2 regions of the Streptomyces sp. NPDC104581 genome follow, and region 1 is predicted to be linked to the other one. Evidence: riboswitches for the same ligand, from Rfam matches in the RefSeq annotation. Region 1 holds a riboswitch; the other holds the start of a gene.
What was found. A riboswitch is a leader RNA that binds a small molecule or an ion and turns the genes downstream of it on or off. The one in region 1 is predicted to bind glycine.

Region 1 (10,556 bases):
CAGCAGCGCGTATCCGACGAAGGCCACGATGTCGAGCAGCGCGTGTGCCACGACCAGCGGGCCGACCCGCCCCCAGCGCCGGTAGGCCAGGACGAACACCACGCCCATGACCATGTTCCCGATGAAGCCGCCGATGCCCTGGTACAGGTGGTAGGAACCGCGCAGCAGCGAACTCGCCACCAGTGAGGCCGTCGGCGTCCATCCCAACTGATCGAGTCTGCGCAGCAGGTACCCGACGACGATGACCTCTTCGAGTACGGAGTTCTGCACGGCGGAGAGGATCAGCACCGGGAACTTCCACCACACCTCGGGCAGCGATTCCGGCACCACCGTGAGGTTGAACCCGGCCGCGCGCGAGGCGATGTAGAAGGCGAGCCCGGCGCTTCCGATACCGGCGGCGACCAGCGTGCCACGGCCGAGATCGAACCATGGCCGGAGTCGGTCGAACCCCATGGCGCGCAGTCCGCTGCTCTCTCGGAGCAACAGGTGCGCCACCAGTACCACAGGCACCAACGAGCTGGCGATGCCGAACAGTTGCCAGGCGAGATCGAGCCATGGGCGTCCCGGCGCGTGCGAACCGTTGAGCGTGGCCGCCTGATCGCTCAGGCCTCCGGGCTTGGTGACCGATCCGACAAAGCTGATCAGCGCCGAAACGCCGCTGGCTCCCAGCGACAGCGCCAGGACGATCAGCACCTCGGAGCGCAGCATCTTGCGCGAAAGGTCTTCTTGGGGAAGGAAATCGGCCACGCGGCCCGCCTCCGACTGCACAGCTGCCTCCAGTTGACTATTCGCGCCGCACGCCCCTTCCCGTGCCGCTAGTGTCTCGAATGCGGGTACGAAGATCGCGCTACACGTCGGGGGACGGGCGTTTCTCAGCGGGCCGAGGTCCCCCATTTTCCTTGTTCAGGTCAAGGAGGGGCACCACCGCCATGGAACGTCACAGCTTGCCCGACGAAGAAGCGACGGACAGCACCAGGGGCCGTCGCCCGCGCCGTCGCACCGTACTGATCGCCACGGCTCTCGTGCTGAGCGTGGCCGCGGGAACGGGCGTCGCGGCGCAGAGCGGTCTGCTGTCCTTCGCCGACGGCTGTTCGGGCTCCGCCGTACGGATCGACCTGGCGGCCTCGCCGGACATCGCCCCCGCCGTGCGGGCCGTCGCCGACGACGCCCGCAGGAAGCACGTCACCTCCGCCGGCCGCTGCGTCGACGTCCGGGTCGACGCCCGCGAGAACTACGAGATCGCCGACGGTCTCGCCACCGGCACCAGCGCCCCGGACTACGAGGTCTGGCTGCCCGACTCCGACGTCTGGGTCGAACGCGCCCTGGACGCGGGCGACGGCGTCACGCTGACGCCCGCGGGCAACGCGGCGACCACACCGGTGACCCTGGCGGCGGTCCCCTCCGCCGGCACGAAGCTCGGCTGGCCCGAGAAGACGTACACCTGGGCGCAGTTGACCGCCGCCACCGGAAAGGACGCGCTGCGGTTCGGCGCGGCCGATCCGGCGCGCAGCGCCACCGGGCTGCTCGCGTTCAGCAGCGTGGTCGGGTCGACGCGCGACGAGGACCCGGACAGCGACAGCCGGATCGCCGCCACCGCCGAGGCGCTGGCGGGGCGGGTGTCCGATTCGGACGGCCAGGTGGTCCGTTCCCTGGTGCGCGGCCGGTCGGGCGACGCGCGGGGCAACGAGGCGGTGTTCCTCTCCGAACAGGCCGCGTTCGTCCACAACTCCGCCGACGATGGCGGCCCCGATCTCCAGCTGTTCTATCCGACGGACGCGGCCCCGGTCCTCAACTACCCGCTGAACCTGGTCAACGAGCCGGACCTGACCGCGGAGAAGAGCCGCGCCGCCATGCGGTTCATCTCCCTCCTCAGCGAGGACGGGCCCCAGCGGACGATGGCGGAGTACGGGTTCCGCACGGGCCACTCCGTCGTACCCGGGGGCGTGGTCCGCACGGCGGGCGGCCGGGCGCCCCAGCCGTACGCACTGACGAAGGCCCAGCCCCCGGCGACGGACATGGTCGACGAGTCGCTCGGCATGTGGACGGTCACCGTGCAGGACGCGCGGCTGACCGTGGTCGTGGACACCTCCGACGCGATGGCCGGGACCGTACCGGGGAGTGACGGCGAGTCCCGGATGGACGTCACGAAGACCTCGATGCTCCAGACGCTGGCCCAGTTCACGCCGGCGGACGAGGTGGGCCTGTGGAACTTCGCGGCGGGCCTGGACGGCGCGAAGGACTTCCGCAAGCTGGCGGAGACCGCGCCACTCGGCGAACGCGCCAAGGACGGCGCCACGCACCGTGAGAGCCTCTCGGACGCCGTCTCGGCGCTGGCGCCCGTGTCGTCGGGGTCGGCGACGGGCATGTACGACACGACGCTGGCGGCCTTCAAGGAGGCCCAGTCGTCGTACGTGAGCGGCAAGTGCAACGCGGTCATCATCCTCACCGGCGGCCGGGACACGGACACCGCGGCCCGCACGGCCCTGATGGACGAGCTCCGCAAACTGGGCGACCCCCGGCGCCCGGTCCCCCTGATCGCGATCGCGGTGGGCCCGGAGGCGGACCGCGAGGAGATGGACGAGGTCGCCGGAATCACCGGCGGCGCGGGTTACGAGGTGAGCGACCCGTCCGAGATCCAGGCGGTGATGATCGAAGCGATCATGTCGGTGGGCGGCACCAAACGCTAGGGAGTGTGCGCGAGGAGCGCCGTTCGCCCGCGGGGCGGTGCCCGAGGTGTCCGGCGCGGTGCGTCGCGAGGCGGAGGACCCGGCCTCGTACCGGGCGTACTGGGACGGCTTACGACAACACGCGGCGGGACCTCCCGCGCCCCCTCCGGAGCCACGGGGGAGAAGTCCCGCGCCGGGCGCCTGCGGGCAGGGCGGGGCTCCGCGGCCACGCCCCGGGCCGTGTCCGGGCGGGCGGGCACGGGGGCGAGGGGTACGGCGGCCGCGTCCAGCGCGCGGCGGAGGCCGCCCCGCCGCGCGGCCGGGCCGGGGCCACGGGGCCCAGTCCCCGTCAGGCCGACAGGTCCGGCATACGGGAGGGGGCCGGGAAGCCCACCGGCCAGGTGTGGACCGGGTCTCCCTGGTGCATGAGTTCGGCGTAGCGCCGCGTGGTCGCGGCGAGGGCGGCCTCGCGGCGGAGGCCGGCCTCCCGGGCCCGGTGGTAGGTGTCCACCTGCCATGAGGCACCGTTCACGCGCCGCTCGCAGCGTCCCTCGATGACCCCGAGGTAGAAGTCGCGGTCGGCCGGTTCCACGTTCCACGCGTCGAGCCCGGCCGCGGCGAGCGGCAGCAGCTCGTCGCGGACCAGCCGGACCGCCGAGATCTCGGCGACATCGCTGCCGCCCCGGCCGCCGCGCGGCCACCGCAGCCGGGCCTCGATGCCGTCGCGGCACGCGGTCTCGAAGTTCCGCTCGGCGGCGGCGAACGGCAGCCGGGTCCACACGGGCCTCTCGTCCTCGGCGAGCGCGCGCACCAGACCGTAGTAGAAGGCGGCGTTCGCGACGACGTCCGTGACGGTCGGCCCGGCGGGCAGGACGCGGTTCTCGACCCGCAGGTGCGGAAGGCCGTCCGCGACGTCGTACACGGGCCTGTTCCACCGGTACACCGTGCCGTTGTGCAGCACCAGCTCCGCGAGGCGCGGCGTACCGCCCTCGTCCAGGACCTGGAGCGGGTCCTCCTCGTCGCTCATCGGCAGCAGTGGCGGGAAGTAGCGCAGGTTCTCCTCGAAGAGGTCGTACGCGGAGTCGATCCAGCGCTCGCCGAACCAGGTCCGCGGCCGGACGCCCTGCGCCTGGAGCTCCGGCGGCCGGGTGTCCGTCGCCTGGAGGAACAGCGGTGGCCGCGACTCGCGCCACAGCTCCTTCCCGAAGAGAAATGGCGCGTTGGCACCGACCGCGATCTGCACGGCGGCCACGCACTGCGCCGCGTTCCACACGTCGGCGAAGCGGTCCGGGGTGACCTGGAGATGCAGCTGCACCGACGTACAGGCGGCTTCGGGCGCGATCGAGGGTGAACTGCACGTGAGCCGTTCCACCCCGTCGATGTCGAGCGCGAAATCCTCGCCGCGCGCGGCGACCATCTGGTCGTTGAGAAGTGTGTAGCGGTCCGCGTCCGAGAGGTTCGTCGAGGCCACGTCATCGAAGGAAAGTGTCGGAAGAATGCCGATCATCACGATCCCCGCGTCGACCTCATTCGCTTTGCGATGGGCATATCCGAGCCCCGTGCGCAGTTCTTCGGCAAGCTGATCGAGAACACGTCCGCCGATTCTGTGCGGAGCGATGTTCACTTCCAGATTGAACATTCCGAGTTCCGTCTGGAAATCACGACTGGCGATCCTCTCAAGCACTTCCGCATTCATCATGCGCGGCATCCCGTCGGAACCGGCGAGATTCAGCTCGATCTCAAGGCCCATCAGATTCCGGGGCCTGTCGAAGCGCTTCTCCCCCAGCAGCCGCCCCAGCACCGCGAGGCACTGCTGGAGCTTCGCCCGGTATTTCTGCCGATCGGACAGGCTGGTACCGCCCGATTCGACCTTCTCCCCCATCGGAGGGTTCCTCCTTCACGTCGGCGTCCCGGCCGCCCCGGGCATCGCTTCACGATCGATAGTGCCCAGACTGAGTGATCCATAACGTCCCGTTCGCGCGCCGCGCCGGGTAGAGTGGACAGAACGGCCTCGCGGCACATTCCTTGGGCATGGGCAGTGAGCAATTTCACTGCCCGGTTCGGCGGCAGAAAACGCGAACGGGTTTCGGCCTACCGTTCCGGTCGAACAACCCCAGGCCACGAGCCTGCGTTCACCGTTCATCTCACGGTTCATCGACGACGATTCCGAGTGAGATGGTCCGGATATGCCCTTGTGCGCAATACGGGCGACAGCTAGCAGAAACATTCTGTGAACACGCATCGTATAAAGTGTGTGGGAACGAGGCAGAGAGTCGGAGCCCGGCCACGTCTTGGGCCCTCCTCTGACCACGTGCGCCGACAGCGACGTCCGCACCCGCACCCCGCATCACCGACGCTTGACTGTGCCTACTGAGCGAGAGGCAACCCATCATGCCGCTGCATGTCCCCCTGGCTCCAGCGCCCGCCCTGCGCAGCGTCCTCGCGGCCCTCGGTTCTCCCACCGCCGTACGCGAGGCCCGTACACCCGCTCTCCGGTCCGTCCAGGGACCGCTGAGCCCCGAACTGCCCCTTCCGGTACACGTACTGGAACAGATCGCGCCCAGCAGTGACGCGCCCCAGACCCGGCTGGCCGGGTGGCGCTTCCTGATTCACAGCGGCGATCGCGCCGTCGCGGCGGCCGACACGATGCTCACCCCGGACGGCTGGGCGTTCTCGCGCTTCTTCGAGGGCCCCTACATCTCCGCCACCCAACGGGCGCTCCGCCAGGCCGAGACGCTGAACTCCCCGTACCAGCCGCGGCTGCTCTCGGTCCCCGGGCTCTACATGCTCACTCTGTGGCTGCACCAGGACCTCGAGGCGGACGGCTCGGTCGGCGCTCCGGCACCCGCGGATCTGCTGATCCCGCTCGCGCCGGCCCCTCCGGGCATCGTGGCCCACCGGCCGCACCGTGTCGCCGACCTGCTCCCGATGATGGGCCTGCGCCTGACCTCGGAGCTCCCGGCGGCCCCGGCCCCGTCGGCCCCGCTGCTGAGCGCCCCCGCCTGAGCGGTGCCGGTGGTCCGTCGCCGGAACGCCGGTGCCGGGAGGTCTGCGGACCGCCCCGGCGCATCTAGAATGCCCCGTGACCCCCAGCGGTCACGGGGCTTTCTGTTTGCCCGTCCGGACTAGTCCCGATGGGTCACCCCGAACCACCCGAAGGGACGCCCCAGTTGGGCTGAACCGTCCGGGCGGGTGACACGTCCTTAAGCAGAGACAAGCGCTGCCGCGAAATCCCTGCGGAACGACGCCCGTGGGGCAACACTGGGGTACGGACCAATAGAAACCGGGGGGCGGCCATGAATACATCGAGCCGCAGGACAGTCACCACGACGCAGCGAAAGAAACCGCCCATGTGCCAGCACCAGCCAGCCTGCCCGACAGCCGAATCCGCCGACCGGGAAGCCGCGCGTCTCGCGGCCCACCACCCGGAACAGGGCTGGAGCCTGCTGTGCAACGGCGTTCTTCTCTTCGAGGACACCGGTGAGCTGCTGCCCGACGGTCAGATCATCGCGCCGCACCGGCCGTCCGGCAGCGGACAGGTGATGACGGCGGCCTGACGCCGTCCGTAACGAATGGGGCCGGCCGGAGAGTCCACTCCGTACCGGCCCCGACGGAGTTGTGCCGTCCGTCAGTTGTCGTAGTCGTCCAGCGGCGGGCACGAGCAGACGAGATTGCGGTCACCGAACGCACCGTCGATACGGCGGACCGGCGGCCAGTACTTGTCTGCCGGCGAGACATCACCCGGGAAGACCGCCTCCTGACGGCTGTAGGCGTGCTCCCACTCCCCGCCCAGCGCGGCGGCCGTGTGCGGGGCGTTGCGCAGTGGATTGTCGTCCGCCGGCCACTCCCCCGACGCGACCTTGTCGATCTCGGTACGGATCGCGATCATCGTCTCGCAGAACCGGTCCAGCTCGGCCAGGTCCTCACTCTCGGTGGGCTCGATCATCAGCGTGCCGGCCACCGGGAACGACATGGTCGGCGCGTGGAACCCGTAGTCGATGAGCCGCTTGGCGATGTCGTCGACGCTGACGCCGGTCGCCTTCGACAGCGGACGCAGATCCACGATGCACTCGTGGGCGACGAGTCCGCCCGGACCCGCGTACAGGACCGGGAAGTGCGGCTCCAGACGCTTGGCGATGTAGTTGGCGGCCAGGACGGCGACCTGCGTGGCGCGCTTCAGGCCCTCGCCGCCCATCAGCCGTACGTACGCCCAGGAGATCGGCAGGATGCCGGCCGAGCCCCAGGGGGCGGCCGAGATCGGTCCGACACCCGTCGCGGGTCCCGCCGCGGGCTGGAGCGGATGGTTGGGCAGGTACGGCGCGAGGTGGGCGCGCACGCCGACCGGGCCGACACCGGGTCCGCCGCCGCCGTGCGGGATGCAGAAGGTCTTGTGAAGGTTCAGGTGCGAGACGTCGGAGCCGAACCGGCCCGGCTTCGCCAGCCCCACCAGCGCGTTGAGGTTGGCGCCGTCGACGTAGACCTGACCGCCGGCGTCGTGCACCGCCGCGCAGATGTCGGTGATGTGCTCCTCGAACACGCCGTGCGTGGAGGGGTAGGTGACCATCAGGACGGCAAGTTCGTCACCGTACTGCTCGATCTTCGCGTGCAGGTCCTCGACGTCGACGTCACCGTCCTCGCGGGTCTTCACGACGACGACCTTCATACCGGCCATGACGGCGCTGGCGGCGTTCGTGCCGTGCGCGGACGACGGGATGAGACAGACGGTACGGCCGGTGTCGCCATTGGCCCTGTGGTACGCCCGCACGGCCAGCAGCCCGGCCAGCTCGCCCTGCGAGCCCGCGTTGGGCTGGAGGGACACCGCGTCGTAGCCGGTGACCTCCGCGAGACGCTCCTCCAGCTCCCGGATCAGCGTGAGATAACCGCGCGCCTGGTCGGCCGGCGCGAAGGGGTGCAGCGCAGCGAACTCCGGCCAGGTCACCGGCTCCATCTCGGTGGTGGCGTTGAGCTTCATGGTGCAGGAGCCGAGGGGGATCATGCCCCGGTCCAGGGCGTAGTCCTTGTCGGCGAGGCGGCGCAGGTAGCGCAGCATCGCGGTCTCGGAGCGGTGCTGGTGGAAGACCGGGTGCGTGAGGTAGTCGTCGGTGCGCAGCAGGGCCGTCGGCAGCGCGTCGCGGGACGCCGCGTCCAGGGCCTCGATGTCGCCCTTGACGCCGAAGGCGGTCCACACGGCGGTGAGCTGGGCGCGTCCGGTGGTCTCGTCGCAGGCGAGCGAGACGAGGTCGGCGTCGACGAGGCGGAGGTTGACCCCGCCCTCGCGGGCGGCGGCCACCACGTCGGCGGCCCGGCCCGGGACCCGTGCCGTCAGCGTGTCGAAGAAGGAGCCGTGCAGGACCTCGACACCGCCGGCGCGCAGACCGTCGGCGAGGACGGTCGCGTAGCGGTGGGTGCGCTCGGCGATCGCGCGCAGCCCGTCGGGGCCGTGGTAGACGGCGTACATTCCCGCCATCACGGCGAGCAGCACCTGTGCGGTGCAGATGTTGCTGGTGGCCTTCTCGCGCCGGATGTGCTGCTCACGGGTCTGCAACGCGAGCCGGTACGCCTTGTTGCCGTCGGCGTCCACGGAGACACCGACGAGCCGTCCGGGCAGGCTGCGGGCGAACTTCTCGCGTACGGCCATGAATCCGGCGTGCGGTCCGCCGAAGCCCATGGGGACGCCGAAGCGCTGGGTGGTGCCGACGGCGATGTCCGCGCCCAGTTCCCCGGGTGAGGTGAGCAGCGTGAGGGCGAGCAGGTCGGCGGCGACGGTGACCACGGCGCCCAGTTCGTGCGCCTGGTCGATGACGGGCTTGATGTCCCGTACGGCGCCGGAGGCACCCGGGTACTGGACGAGCACGCCGAAGACACCGCGCTCGGCGGCCTCGGCGGGAATCCCGTCCGACAGGTCGGCGACGACGACATCGACACCGGCGGGTTCGGCGCGGGTGCGGATCACGGCGACGGTCTGCGGCAGGGCGTCGGCGTCGACCAGGAAGACGCCGTCCTTGACCTTGCCGACCCGGCGGGCCAGCGCCATGGCCTCGGCGGCGGCCGTTCCCTCGTCCAGCAGGGAGGCACCGGACGTCGGCAGACCGGTCAGATCGGCCACGACGGTCTGGAAGTTGAGCAGGGCCTCCAGACGGCCCTGGGAGATCTCGGGCTGGTACGGCGTGTACGCGGTGTACCAGGCGGGGTTCTCCATCACGTTGCGCAGGATCACCGGCGGTGTGAACGTGCCGTAGTAGCCGAGGCCGATCATCGGCGCGAGGACCTTGTTGCGGTCGGCGAGGGAGCGCAGCTCCGCCAGGACCTCGGCCTCGGTGCGCGCGTCGGGCAGCCGGAGGGCCTCGGCGCTCTTGATCACGTCGGGCACCGCGGCGGCGGTCAGCTCGTCGAGCGAGCCGTAGCCGACCTGCGCGAGCATCTTCGCCTGGGCGGCGGTGTCGGGGCCGATGTGACGCCGCTCGAAGGGCGTGCCGCGCTCCAGCTGGGAGAGCGGCGTGCGGTGGTCTGTCATACGGGAGGCCTCCTGGTCTGGCGCGACCTGCGAGGGGCACCGGTACACGGGTGCCCGGACGGCCTCCCCCTCTGTCACATCAACCTGAGAGTTTCACCGGTCCGCCGCGAGGCGGTCCGGCTTTCACCGTCGGTGAGAACCGATGCCGTCCGACACCTGTTCTGCTTTCCAGAGTGACCTCGTCCATGCGGTACGGGGGCCTGAGAGTTTCCGGGGAGGATTTGCTCCTTCGGCGCCTCCGGCAGTCTCACCGGATGGGCTCTCCCGCACGGGGTCGACAGCCACTGGCCAGCCTACCAGCGAGGTCTCGCCACGGAGTTCGAGTGGCCGATACCCGTAATGTGCCGTTTCGTAGGGTGAGGGAGTGTGTGCGACCAGTTGGAGGGACCGTGCAGACCGACATCGATCCGCGCAGCCTGATCGGCCGCAAGGCGTACGACCGCGACGGCCACAAGATCGGCACCGTCGACGAGGTGTACCTGGACGACGCGACCGGCGTGCCGGAGTGGGCGGCGGTACGGACCGGGCTGTTCAGCCGGGACGCGTTCGTGCCGCTGGCCCCCAGCACCTTCCGCAACGAGACGCTGCACGTGCCTTACGAACGCGGCCTGATCAAGGGCGCCCCCGACTTCGGTGTCGGCCGCCACCTCTCCCCCGACCAGGAGATCCAGCTCTACCACCACTACCGGCTGGCCCTGCCGGAACCGGCGGCCCCGGAGACCCCGCCCCGTCCGGCGGACCGCGACTTCGGCCGTGTGGCCGGCCGCGACGAACCGGGCACCGGCTGAGGGACAGACCTGATCAGGGCGTGTCCCCGGAGTCCCGCCGCCCGGGGGACGGCGCCACCGGACCGGGCGACGCCGGGACCAGTGGCAGCGGCTCCGACAGCGCCAGGTCGGGGTCGTCCGTACGGAACGTGCGCACCCGCCCCGGCGCCACCGACGTCGGCTCCTCGAACCGTACGGTGACCCGCCCCACGCCGCTGCCCTGCACCCATCCCGCGCCGAACTCGGCATGCCGCACGTCGTGCCCCGCGGGCCAGTGCCGCTCGGTGACCTCCTCGGGGTCGGACGCCGGATCCGGCCCCTGTCCGGGCCGCGGCCCGGACTCCACCTCCGCCACCACCACGGGGACCGCCTCGTCACCGGTACCCATGGCTCCCGCGTCGGCCGCCGCCTGCGCGAACAGGTCCTCCTGCGTGTAGTCGGTCAGCCCCGTCACCCCCACCCCCAGCAGCCGCACGCCTCCGGTGGTGTCCAGGGACTCCAGCAGCCTCCCCGCGGCCTCCCGGACCACGACCGGGTCGTCCGTGGGCCCGCGGAGCGTCTCGGAGCGGGTGAGCGTCGAGAAGTCGTACCGCCGGACCTTGAGGACGA
Region 2 (10,556 bases), on a different contig from region 1:
AGATCGAGTGCGGGGCTGTCGGGTCCGCCGCCGTTGGGCAGCGGCACCCAGAGCTGACTGCGGCCGAGGACCTCGACCAGCCGTCCGCCCGCCGAGGCGTTCCCGAGCGAGGCGGCGAGCACCTCTTCCAGCTCGTTGCCCGGCCATGCTGTGTTCACTGACTCTCCCGTGTCCGCCCGTGCGCACTGGCGCGCCGCGGAAACCCTAACGCCGGTGGGTGGGGTGTCCTCAATCGCGGAGGGGGCGGGATCGAGGCCGCATCCGGCGATCGAAGACGAGCACCACTGCGACCGCCGATCCGGGCACCGCCCCGGATGCCGGGTCCGAGCACCGCTGCGACCGCCGGTCCGGACGCCGGTGGAGACGCAGGCCCGAGCGCCGGTCCAGACGCCACCGCGAACGCCACTCCGGACGCCGGTGCCAACTCCGGTCCAAGCGCCGCTTCGGACGCCGGTGCAGACGCCGGTCCGGACGCCGGTGCGAACGCCACTCCGAGCGGGGGTGCGAACGCCGGTCCAGGCGCCACTGCGAATGCCGGTCGGGATGCCGGTCCGAACTCCGGTGCGAAACGCCGGTCCGGGCGGCCGGTCGAGGCACAGGCCCGAACGCCGGTCCGGACACCACTCCGAGCGGCGGTGCGAACACCAGTCCAAACGCCGCCGCGACCGCCGGTCCGGACGCCACTCCGAGCGGCCGGTCGAGGCGCAGGCCCGAGTGCCGGTGCGGTCACCGGGCCGGGGCGGCCCCGCCGCTCAGGTGACGGGGAAGTCGATCCCCGTCAGCGCGCCCGCGGCGTCCCGGTCCAGGAGGACCGCCGATCCGCAGCCCGCCGGGAGCCGCCCCGCCTCCGCGTCCGCGACGAGGCGGGAGACCGCGCGCCGGTGGCGCGCGAAGGCGTATCCGGACACCCCGCGCCCGCGCTCGCGCTGGCCCGCGCGGGCGGTCTTCGGCGTCACGTCGAGCAGGACGAGATGGAGCCGTCTGCCACGTCTGCGCGCCTCGCGGGCCAGCCAGCGCCGTACCCACGCCTGGGTGCCGCAGTCGTGCACGACGACGCTCCCGCCGGAGCGCAGCGCACGCCGCAGCCCGGCGTAGTGCGCGAGACGCACGAGCGGCCGGTAGACGGCGTACGGCAGCCTCCCCGGCAGCCGCCGCGCCCAGCGGTCGCGGGTGTCCTGCGAGTCGATCCCCCGGCCGGCGGCCGTCCGGGCGATCAGTGTGGATTTCCCGCTGCCCGGCAGACCCGAGACGACGACCACGTCACCGTCGCCGAACACCAGGCGCCGGGGCACCCGGCATCCCCGCTGCCGCAGGTCGCGGACGACCGGCGGGACGGCCGCCAGGGCCTTGCGGGGGACCGCTTCCGGCTGGGCGGGCACCCCCGCGGTCGCCGCGTAGGCACTTGCACGGGACCGCTGCAACGTCATCGCCCTCCCCCTGTCGGGTCCATCGTCATCGCCGATGACCCTTGCCCTTGAAGTGTAAAGAACTGGTAATGCGGCACAAGCGTTTTGCTGATCACGGCCCTGCCGGTCCCGGCCCGCCCGCCGGAGAGGTGCCACCGGCGGTGGCTCGACCGATCTCCCCGGCGCCCTCCCTCCCTACGGAGGCCGACGCGTGCGATGATGTCCGCGCCAACTCCATACCGGCCGTTCGAATCCGCGCGGGAGAGTCCTGGTCACCGTGGGTGCCGGGCGCCGAAGGAGCAAGTTCCTCCCTTGAATCTCTCAGGCCCAGTACCGCGCGGACGAGGCAGATCTGAAAAGCGAGCCGCCGTCAGGTGGTTCCACCCAAGGTGCAAGTCGTGACTCCGTATGCGTCTGTGTACGTGCGGTCGTGACGAACCTCTCAGGTTCCGATGACAGATGGGGAGGATTGTCCTCTCTGTCATGCCCTGGGAGCCACACCTATGAGCAATACGTCTCACACCCCCGCCCCCGAAGCGGCCGGTCCCGACGCCCCGCGCCTCACCGCGCTGGACGCCGTGCACCGCTCACTGGGCGCCACGATGACCGACTTCGCCGGCTGGGACATGCCGCTGCGCTACGCCAGCGAGCGTGAGGAGCACCTCGCCGTCCGTACGAAGGCCGGTCTCTTCGACCTCTCCCACATGGGCGAGATCACCGTCACCGGCTCGCAGGCGGCCGAGGCGCTGGACTACGCGCTGGTCGGCAACATCGGCTCGCTCGCCGTCGGCCGCGCCCGCTACACCATGATCTGCCAGGAGGACGGCGGAATCCTGGACGACCTGATCGTGTACCGCCTCGACAGCCACGGCGAGCCCGAGTTCATGGTCGTCGCGAACGCCTCCAACGCGCAGGTGGTGCTCGACGAGCTGACCGGCCGCGCCGCGGACTTCGACGTCGAGGTGCGGGACGACCGCGACGCGTACGCGCTGCTCGCCGTCCAGGGCCCCCTCTCCCCCGGCATCCTCGCCCAGCTCACGGACGCCGATCTGGCCGGGCTCAGGTACTACGCCGGGCTGCCCGGCACCGTCGCCGGGGTGCCCGCGCTGATCGCCCGTACCGGCTACACGGGTGAGGACGGCTTCGAGCTGTTCGTGGAGCCCGGGCACGCGGAAGGGCTGTGGCAGGCGCTGATGGCCGCGGGCGCGTCCGCCGGACTCGTACCGGCCGGTCTCTCCTGCCGCGACACCCTCCGTATGGAGGCCGGTATGCCGCTGTACGGGCAGGAGCTGACCACCGGCCTCACGCCCTTCGACGCGGGCCTCGGCCGGGTCGTGAAGTTCGAGAAGGAGGGCTACTTCGTGGGGCGTACGGCGCTGGAGGCCGCCGCGGAGCGCGCCGAGAGCGCGCCGCCGCGCAAGCTGACCGGGCTCGTCGCCGAGGGCCGCCGGGTGCCGCGCGCCGGGTACCCGGTCGTGGCCGGCGGCCAGGTGGTGGGGCATGTCACCTCCGGCGCGCCGTCGCCGACGCTCGGCCGGCCGATCGCGATGGCCTATGTGGACGCGTCGCACGCCGCGGCGGGCACGGCGGGCGTCGGGGTCGACATCCGGGGCTCGATCGAGCCGTACGAGGTCGTGGCGCTGCCCTTCTACAAGCGCCGGAAGTGACCCTCCGGTACCGCACCGCATCTCAGTCCGCAAGACACGTGTTCACCACCACTCCCCCGCGTACAGGAGAATTCACGACATGAGCAACCCCCAGCAGCTGCGTTACAGCAAGGAGCACGAGTGGCTGTCGGCCGCCGATGACGGCGTGTCGACGGTCGGCATCACGGAGTTCGCGGCGAACGCCCTCGGCGACGTCGTGTACGCCCAGCTCCCCGCGGTCGGTGACTCGGTGACCGCGGGCGAGACCTGCGGCGAGCTGGAGTCGACCAAGTCGGTCAGCGACCTGTACTCCCCCGTGACGGGTGAGGTCACCGAGACGAACCAGGACGTCGTGGACGACCCCTCGCTGGTGAACTCCGCACCCTTCGAGGGCGGCTGGCTGTTCAAGGTACGCGTCGCGGAGGAGCCGAAGGACCTGCTCTCCGCCGACGAGTACACGGAATTCTCCGGCAACTGAGACCCCAGGGACTGTGATGTCTTCGAAGTCGCTCCTCAACTCCTCCCTCCACGAGCTCGACCCCGACGTCGCCGCCGCCGTCGACGCCGAACTGGACCGCCAGCAGTCGACGCTCGAAATGATCGCGTCGGAGAACTTCGCTCCGGTCGCCGTCATGGAGGCGCAGGGCTCCGTCCTGACCAACAAGTACGCCGAGGGATACCCGGGCCGCCGCTACTACGGCGGCTGTGAGCACGTCGACGTGATCGAGACCATCGCGATCGACCGCGTCAAGGCCCTGTTCGGCGCCGAGCACGCCAACGTGCAGCCGCACTCCGGCGCGCAGGCCAACGCCGCGGCGATGTTCGCGCTGCTGAAGCCCGGCGACACGATCATGGGCCTGAACCTCGCCCACGGCGGTCACCTGACGCACGGCATGAAGATCAACTTCTCCGGCAAGCTCTACAACGTCGTCGCCTACCACGTCGACGACGAGAGCGGTCAGGTCGACATGGCCGAGGTCGAGCGCCTGGCCAAGGAGTCGCGCCCGAAGCTCATCGTGGCCGGCTGGTCCGCGTACCCGCGCCAGCTCGACTTCGCCGCGTTCCGCCGGGTCGCCGACGAGGTCGGCGCCTATCTGATGGTCGACATGGCGCACTTCGCCGGTCTGGTCGCCGCGGGGCTGCACCCCAACCCGGTGCCGCACGCGCACGTCGTCACGACGACCACGCACAAGACCCTCGGCGGTCCGCGCGGCGGCGTGATCCTCTCCACCCAGGAGCTGGCCAAGAAGATCAACTCCGCGGTCTTCCCGGGTCAGCAGGGCGGTCCGCTGGAGCATGTGATCGCGGCGAAGGCGGTGTCCTTCAAGGTCGCGGCGACCGAGGAGTTCAAGGAGCGCCAGCGGATCACGCTGGACGGCGCCCGGATCCTCGCCGAGCGTCTGGTCCAGGACGACGTCACCGAGGCCGGCGTGTCCGTCCTCTCCGGCGGCACGGACGTGCACCTGGTCCTGGTCGACCTGCGGAACTCGGAGCTGGACGGCCAGCAGGCCGAGGACCGGCTCCACGAGATCGGCATCACGGTCAACCGCAACGCCGTACCGAACGACCCGCGCCCGCCGATGGTCACCTCCGGCCTGCGGATCGGCACCCCGGCGCTCGCCACCCGCGGTTTCACGGCCGAGGACTTCACCGAGGTCGCGGACGTCATCGCGGCGGCGCTGAAGCCGGAGTTCGACCGAGACGCCCTGGCGGCGCGCGTGAAGGCGCTGGCGGCGAAGCACCCGCTGTACCCCGGTCTGTAACCGCACCGGTCCAGGGGGCACCGCGCGCACCCGACCGGTGCGCGCGGTGCCCCGCACCGTTCCCCCCCGTACGTACGTTCTCCGCACCACCCCGGCAGACAACGGCGTCTACCACCAGCAAGGAGTTCCACCGTGGCCGTCTCGGTCTTCGACCTCTTCTCGATCGGCATCGGCCCGTCCAGTTCCCATACCGTCGGTCCCATGCGGGCGGCGAGCCTCTTCGCCCGGCGGCTGAAGAACGAGGGCCTGCTGGTCCACACCGCCTCCGTACGGGCCGAGCTGTTCGGCTCGCTCGGCGCCACCGGGCACGGCCACGGCACACCCAAGGCGGTGCTGCTCGGACTGGCCGGCGAGTCCCCCCGTACGGTCGACATCGAGTCCGCCGACGCCCGCGTCGAGGCCATCCGCGGCGACGGCCGGATCAGTCTGCTCGGGATGCACGAGATCCCCTTCGACTTCGACGCGGACCTGATCCTGCACCGGCGCAAGGCGCTGCCGTACCACGCGAACGGCATGACGGTCCACGCGTACGACTCCGAGGGCGGCACCCTCCTGGAGAAGACCTACTACTCGGTCGGCGGCGGCTTCGTCGTGGACGAGGACGCGGTGGGCGAGGACCGCATCAAACTGGACGACACGGTGCTGACGTACCGCTTCCGCAGCGGCGACGAACTGCTGCGGCTGGCCCGTGACACCGGGCTCTCGATCTCCGCGCTGATGATGGAGAACGAGAAGGCGTGGCGCACGGAGGCCGAGATCCGCGAGGGGCTGCTGGAGATCTGGGGCGCCATGCGGGCGTGCGTGTCGCGCGGCATGACGCGCGAGGGCATCCTGCCCGGCGGCCTCAAGGTCCGCCGCCGCGCCGCGAACTCGGCCCGGCAGCTGCGCGCCGAGGGCGACCCGGCGGCGCGTGCGATGGAGTGGATCACCCTCTACGCGATGGCGGTCAACGAGGAGAACGCGGCGGGCGGACGGGTCGTCACCGCCCCCACCAACGGCGCGGCGGGCATCATCCCGGCGGTGCTGCACTACTACCTGAACTTCGCCGCGGCCGGCCACACGGGCGCCGAGAAGGACGACGACGTCGTCCGCTTCCTGCTCGCGGCAGGCGCGATCGGCATGCTCTTCAAGGAGAACGCCTCCATCTCGGGCGCCGAGGTCGGCTGCCAGGGCGAGGTCGGCTCGGCCTGCTCGATGGCGGCGGGCGCGCTGGCGGAGGTCCTGGGCGGCAGCCCCGAACAGGTCGAGAACGCCGCAGAGATCGGTATGGAACACAACCTGGGCCTGACCTGCGACCCGGTCGGCGGTCTCGTACAGATCCCGTGCATCGAACGCAACGGCATGGCGGCGGTCAAGGCGGTGACGGCGGCGAAGATGGCGCTGCGCGGCGACGGCAGCCACAAGGTGTCCCTGGACAAGGTCATCAAGACGATGAAGGAGACGGGCGCCGACATGTCGGTCAAGTACAAGGAGACCGCGCGGGGCGGTCTCGCGGTGAACATCATCGAGTGCTGAACGGGCAATCCTGGCCGCGACCGCCACCGAGCCGGGAAGCGCGGCGCCGGGCGGTACCGGAGAGAGGTCGAGACCCATGGACCACGGCGACCACAGCGACCACGCGGAACACCCGGCGGCCGGAACGGGCTCGGGCGGCGGCGCGTCGTGGGGCACGGCGGTCAGGGCGACGCTGCACTGTCTGACCGGGTGCGCCGTCGGCGAGATCCTCGGCATGGTCATCGGCACCGCTCTGCTGTGGGGCAACGTGCCCACGATGGTCCTGGCGATCTCGCTCGCCTTCGTCTTCGGCTACTCCTTCACCCTGTTCGCGGTCCGCGGGGCCGGCCTCGACCGGAGATCGGCGATCCGGACCGCGCTGGCCGCCGACACCGTCTCCATCGCCGTCATGGAACTCGTCGACAACGGCATCATCGCCCTCACCCCCGGAGCGATGGACGCGCATCTGTCCGACGGACTGTTCTGGTACGCGCTCCTCGGCGGCTTCGCCGTCGCGTTCCTGATCACGGCCCCGGTCAACAAGTGGATGATCGGGCGGGGCAAGGGCCATGCCGTGGTCCACGCACTGCGCTGACCGCTCACCGCTCACCGCCCTCCCGCGCGCCGGGCGGGGCGCCCGGGGCCTCAGCGCGGGAAGTGCCAGAGGAACACCAACCCGAGGCAGGCCAGAGCGACGAGGTAGGCGCACAGCAGCCTGCGTCTGAGCAGTTCGTAGCGCGCCGTGTACTCCGCCCTCAGCTCGCCCGCGCGCGCCACGACCACCTCCAGCGCCCGGCGGGACATCGCGATGTGGTCCTGGGTGTAGAGGCTGACGACTTCCTCGTGCTGCGCGCTGGTCAGCCAGGGCATGCGGTCGGCGAAGAGCACGGCGTGCGTACGGGCCTCCCGCACCCTGCTCTGCGCCAGCAGGTAGCCCTCCAGCTGCTGGATGCCGGAGGACGCCTCGCCGGGCGACGGCGCCGGCCCGCCGGTCACGACCCGCCCTTGTCGTCTCCCAGCGGGGCGGCGACGCCCTGTCCGGGCTCCACGATGTCCCGTCGGCCCGCGTTGTGCGCGTCGTCGAGGGCGGACACCTCCGGGTGGTGCAGGTCGAACGCCGGGGACTCGGAGCGGATGCGCGGCAGCGTGATGAAGTTGTGCCGCGGGGGCGGACAGGAAGTCGCCCACTCCAGCGAACGGCCGTAGCCCCAGGGATCGTCCTCCTCGACCGGCTTCCCGTATTTGGCGGTCTTCCAGACGTTGTAGAAGAACGGCAGGAGCGAGAGGCCCAGGAGAAACGAGCTGATGGTGGAGATGGTGTTCAGCGTGGTGAATCCGTCGGCCGCCAGATAGTCCGCGTAACGGCGCGGCATGCCCTCGGCGCCCAGCCAGTGCTGGACCAGGAACGTGCCGTGGAAACCGACGAAGAGCGTCCAGAACGTGATCTTTCCGAGCCGTTCGTCGAGGATCTTGCCCGTCATCTTCGGCCACCAGAAGTGGAATCCGGCGAACATCGCGAAGACGACCGTGCCGAAGACGACGTAATGGAAGTGGGCGACGACGAAATACGAGTCGGAGACATGGAAGTCCATCGGCGGCGACGCCAGGATGACGCCCGTCAGACCGCCGAAGAGGAAGGTGACCAGGAAGCCGATCGACCAGAGCATCGGTGTCTCGAAGGACAGCGAGCCCTTCCACATCGTGCCGATCCAGTTGAAGAACTTCACACCGGTCGGCACCGCGATCAGGAAGGTCATGAACGAGAAGAACGGCAGCAGCACACCGCCGGTCACGAACATGTGGTGCGCCCACACCGTGGCGGAGAGACCCGCGATGGCGATCGTCGCGCCCACCAGTCCGATGTAGCCGAAGATCGGCTTCCGGCTGAACACGGGAATGATCTCGGTGACGATGCCGAAGAACGGCAGGGCGATGATGTACACCTCCGGATGCCCGAAGAACCAGAACAGGTGCTGCCAGAGCAGCGCCCCTCCGTTGGCGGCGTCGAAGATGTGCGCGCCGAACTTCCGGTCGGCCTCCAGCGCGAGCAGCGCACCGGCGAGTACGGGGAAGGCGAGCAGGACCAGTACGGCGGTCAGCAGCACGTTCCAGCAGAAGATCGGCATCCGGAACATCGTCATGCCGGGCGCGCGCATACAGACGATCGTGGTGATGAAGTTGACCGAACCGAGAATGGTGCCGAAACCGGAGAAGGCCAGCCCCATGATCCACAGGTCGGCGCCGACGCCCGGTGAACGGACCGCGTCCGACAGCGGCGAATAGGCGAACCAGCCGAAGTCCGCGGCGCCCTGCGGGGTGATGAAACCGGCCACCACGATCGTCGAGCCGAACAGGTAGAGCCAGTAGGCGAACATGTTCAGCCGGGGAAAAGCGACATCCGGCGCGCCGAGCTGGAGCGGCATGATCCAGTTGGTGAATCCGGCGAACAGCGGCGTCGCGAACATCAGCAGCATGACCGTGCCGTGCATCGTGAACGCCTGGTTGAACTGCTCGTTCGACACGATCTGCAGTCCGGGACGCGCCAGCTCGGCGCGCATGACCAGCGCCATCACGCCGCCGATCACGAAGAACGCGAACGACGTGATCAGATACAGCGTGCCGATCGTCTTGTGGTCGGTGCTGGTCAGCCACTTGATGACGACGGTGCCGGGCTTCTTGCGGCGTACCGGCAGTTCGTTCTCGTACGCGTCGTCGTCACTCTCCCGCGGCGCGTCGACCTCGGATCCGGACTGTGCGGCCACACCAACTCCAGTTCAGTCACCGACCGCCAAAGCGAACCCGCCTGTGCCGTCAGGGCAAATCACGACAAACAAAGATGATTACGCCCGCAATGTATGGCATGCCGGGTACGCGGAGTGACATGGAAGGGGGTATGAGGGCCGGTTTCACACGTTCGTGGGGCGCGAGGGTGCGCGCCTGGACCGCGCACTCATGATGATCTGCATTACGACACCCTCTCGGGGCGGTCAGGGTCGCAGGCGTACCGGCAGTGTGGTCGAGCTGTTGGAGAAGAGCGAGGGGACGGGGATCAGGTCGGCCGGGTCGACGGCCAGGGTCAGGTCCGGGTACCTCGTGAAGACCGCGGGGATCGCCAGGGCCGCTTCGAGCCTGGCCAGCGGGGCGCCGAGGCAGAAGTGCGGGCCGTGGCTGAACGCCAGGTGCTTGCGCCGCTCCCGGGTGATGTCGAACGCGTCGGCGGACTCGCCGTGGTGGGCCCTGTCGCGGCCGACCGCGCTGTACGGGGCCATGATCGCCTCCCCCTTGGGGATGCGCACGCCCGCGATCTCCACGTCCTCCAGGGGATAGCGGAAGGGGAAGTTGCCGATCGGGGCGTCCCAGCGCAGGGTCTCCTCGACCACGTCCGCCCAGACCGACTCGTCGCCCCGCTCGGCGAGGGCGCGCTGGTCGGGATGGGTGAGCAGGGCGCGTACGGCGTTGGTGATCAGGCTCAGCGTGGTCTCCTGACCGGCGGAGAGCATCAGCAGGAGCGTGCCGACCAGTTCCTCCTCGCTGAGCGAGTCGGGGTCCGCGTCGCGCGCCGCGATGAGCGCGCTGGTCAGATCGGGGCCGGGGTTCTCGCGGCAGTTGTCGACCACCCGGGCGAGGAGCTGGTACTGCTCGATCTGGCTGGCGGTCACTTCCTCCGGCCCCAGGTCGGAGCGGAAGATGTTGTCCATCAGCTCCTTGAGCCGGGGCCGCTCGTGCTCGGGGACGCCGAAGAGTTCGCAGATCACCCGCATGGGCACCGGGTGGGCGAAGTGGCGCCGGAGATCGACGCCGCCGTCGGCGTCCGCGTGCGAAGGCAGCGCGTCCAGCAGCTCGTTCACGATCTGCTCGATGCGCGGGCGCAGCTCCTGGACCCGGCGGGGCGTGAACGTCTGGGTGACCAGCTTCCGCAGCCTGCGGTGCTCCTGGCCGTCGGCGGTGACCATGTTGGTGACCTTGACCATGCCGATCAGCGGCCAGCCGTCGGAGATCTCGCCGCGCAGGACGGCGTTCCAGCGGCGCCAGTCCTTGCTGAAGCGCGGGTCGGCGATCAGGTCGTTCAGCAGGGCGTGGTCGGTCACGGACCACGCCATGACGTCTCCGGGCAGCTTGATACGGACCACGGGGCCGAGTGCGCGGAGCCTGGCGGCCTCGCCGTGGTGGTCGGTGCCGTGCGGGTCGAGGGTGACGACCGGTATGCCGGCCTCGGACGAGGCTGCCGCTGGTGTGGTCATGTCGCT

Region 2: linked by a shared signal. The riboswitch ahead of gcvT (glycine cleavage system aminomethyltransferase GcvT) and the one ahead of gcvP (aminomethyl-transferring glycine dehydrogenase) in region 1 are both predicted to bind glycine.

Annotation. Positions count from the first base shown of each region.
Region 1 is NZ_JBVJNN010000038.1:49,719-60,274, forward strand. It holds gene ACZ61E_RS25820 (CPBP family intramembrane glutamic endopeptidase) at 1-768, opposite strand, end outside; gene ACZ61E_RS25825 (substrate-binding domain-containing protein) at 930-2,687, shown strand; gene ACZ61E_RS25830 (glutamate-cysteine ligase family protein) at 3,016-4,548, opposite strand; gene ACZ61E_RS25835 (hypothetical protein) at 5,058-5,672, shown strand; gene ACZ61E_RS25840 (DUF5999 family protein) at 6,017-6,223, shown strand; gene gcvP (aminomethyl-transferring glycine dehydrogenase) at 6,295-9,180, opposite strand; glycine riboswitch at 9,359-9,457, opposite strand; gene ACZ61E_RS25850 (PRC-barrel domain-containing protein) at 9,570-9,968, shown strand; gene ACZ61E_RS25855 (DNA polymerase IV) at 9,982-10,556, opposite strand, start outside.
Region 2 is NZ_JBVJNN010000022.1:48,475-59,030, reverse strand. It holds gene ACZ61E_RS19510 (enhanced serine sensitivity protein SseB) at 1-158, opposite strand, end outside; gene ACZ61E_RS19505 (AAA family ATPase) at 753-1,427, opposite strand; glycine riboswitch at 1,655-1,752, shown strand; gene gcvT (glycine cleavage system aminomethyltransferase GcvT) at 1,910-3,073, shown strand; gene gcvH (glycine cleavage system protein GcvH) at 3,153-3,530, shown strand; gene glyA (serine hydroxymethyltransferase) at 3,547-4,815, shown strand; gene ACZ61E_RS19485 (L-serine ammonia-lyase) at 4,948-6,330, shown strand; gene ACZ61E_RS19480 (DUF4396 domain-containing protein) at 6,407-6,904, shown strand; gene ACZ61E_RS19475 (hypothetical protein) at 6,955-7,305, opposite strand; gene ctaD (aa3-type cytochrome oxidase subunit I) at 7,302-9,071, opposite strand; gene ACZ61E_RS19465 (cytochrome P450 family protein) at 9,297-10,550, opposite strand.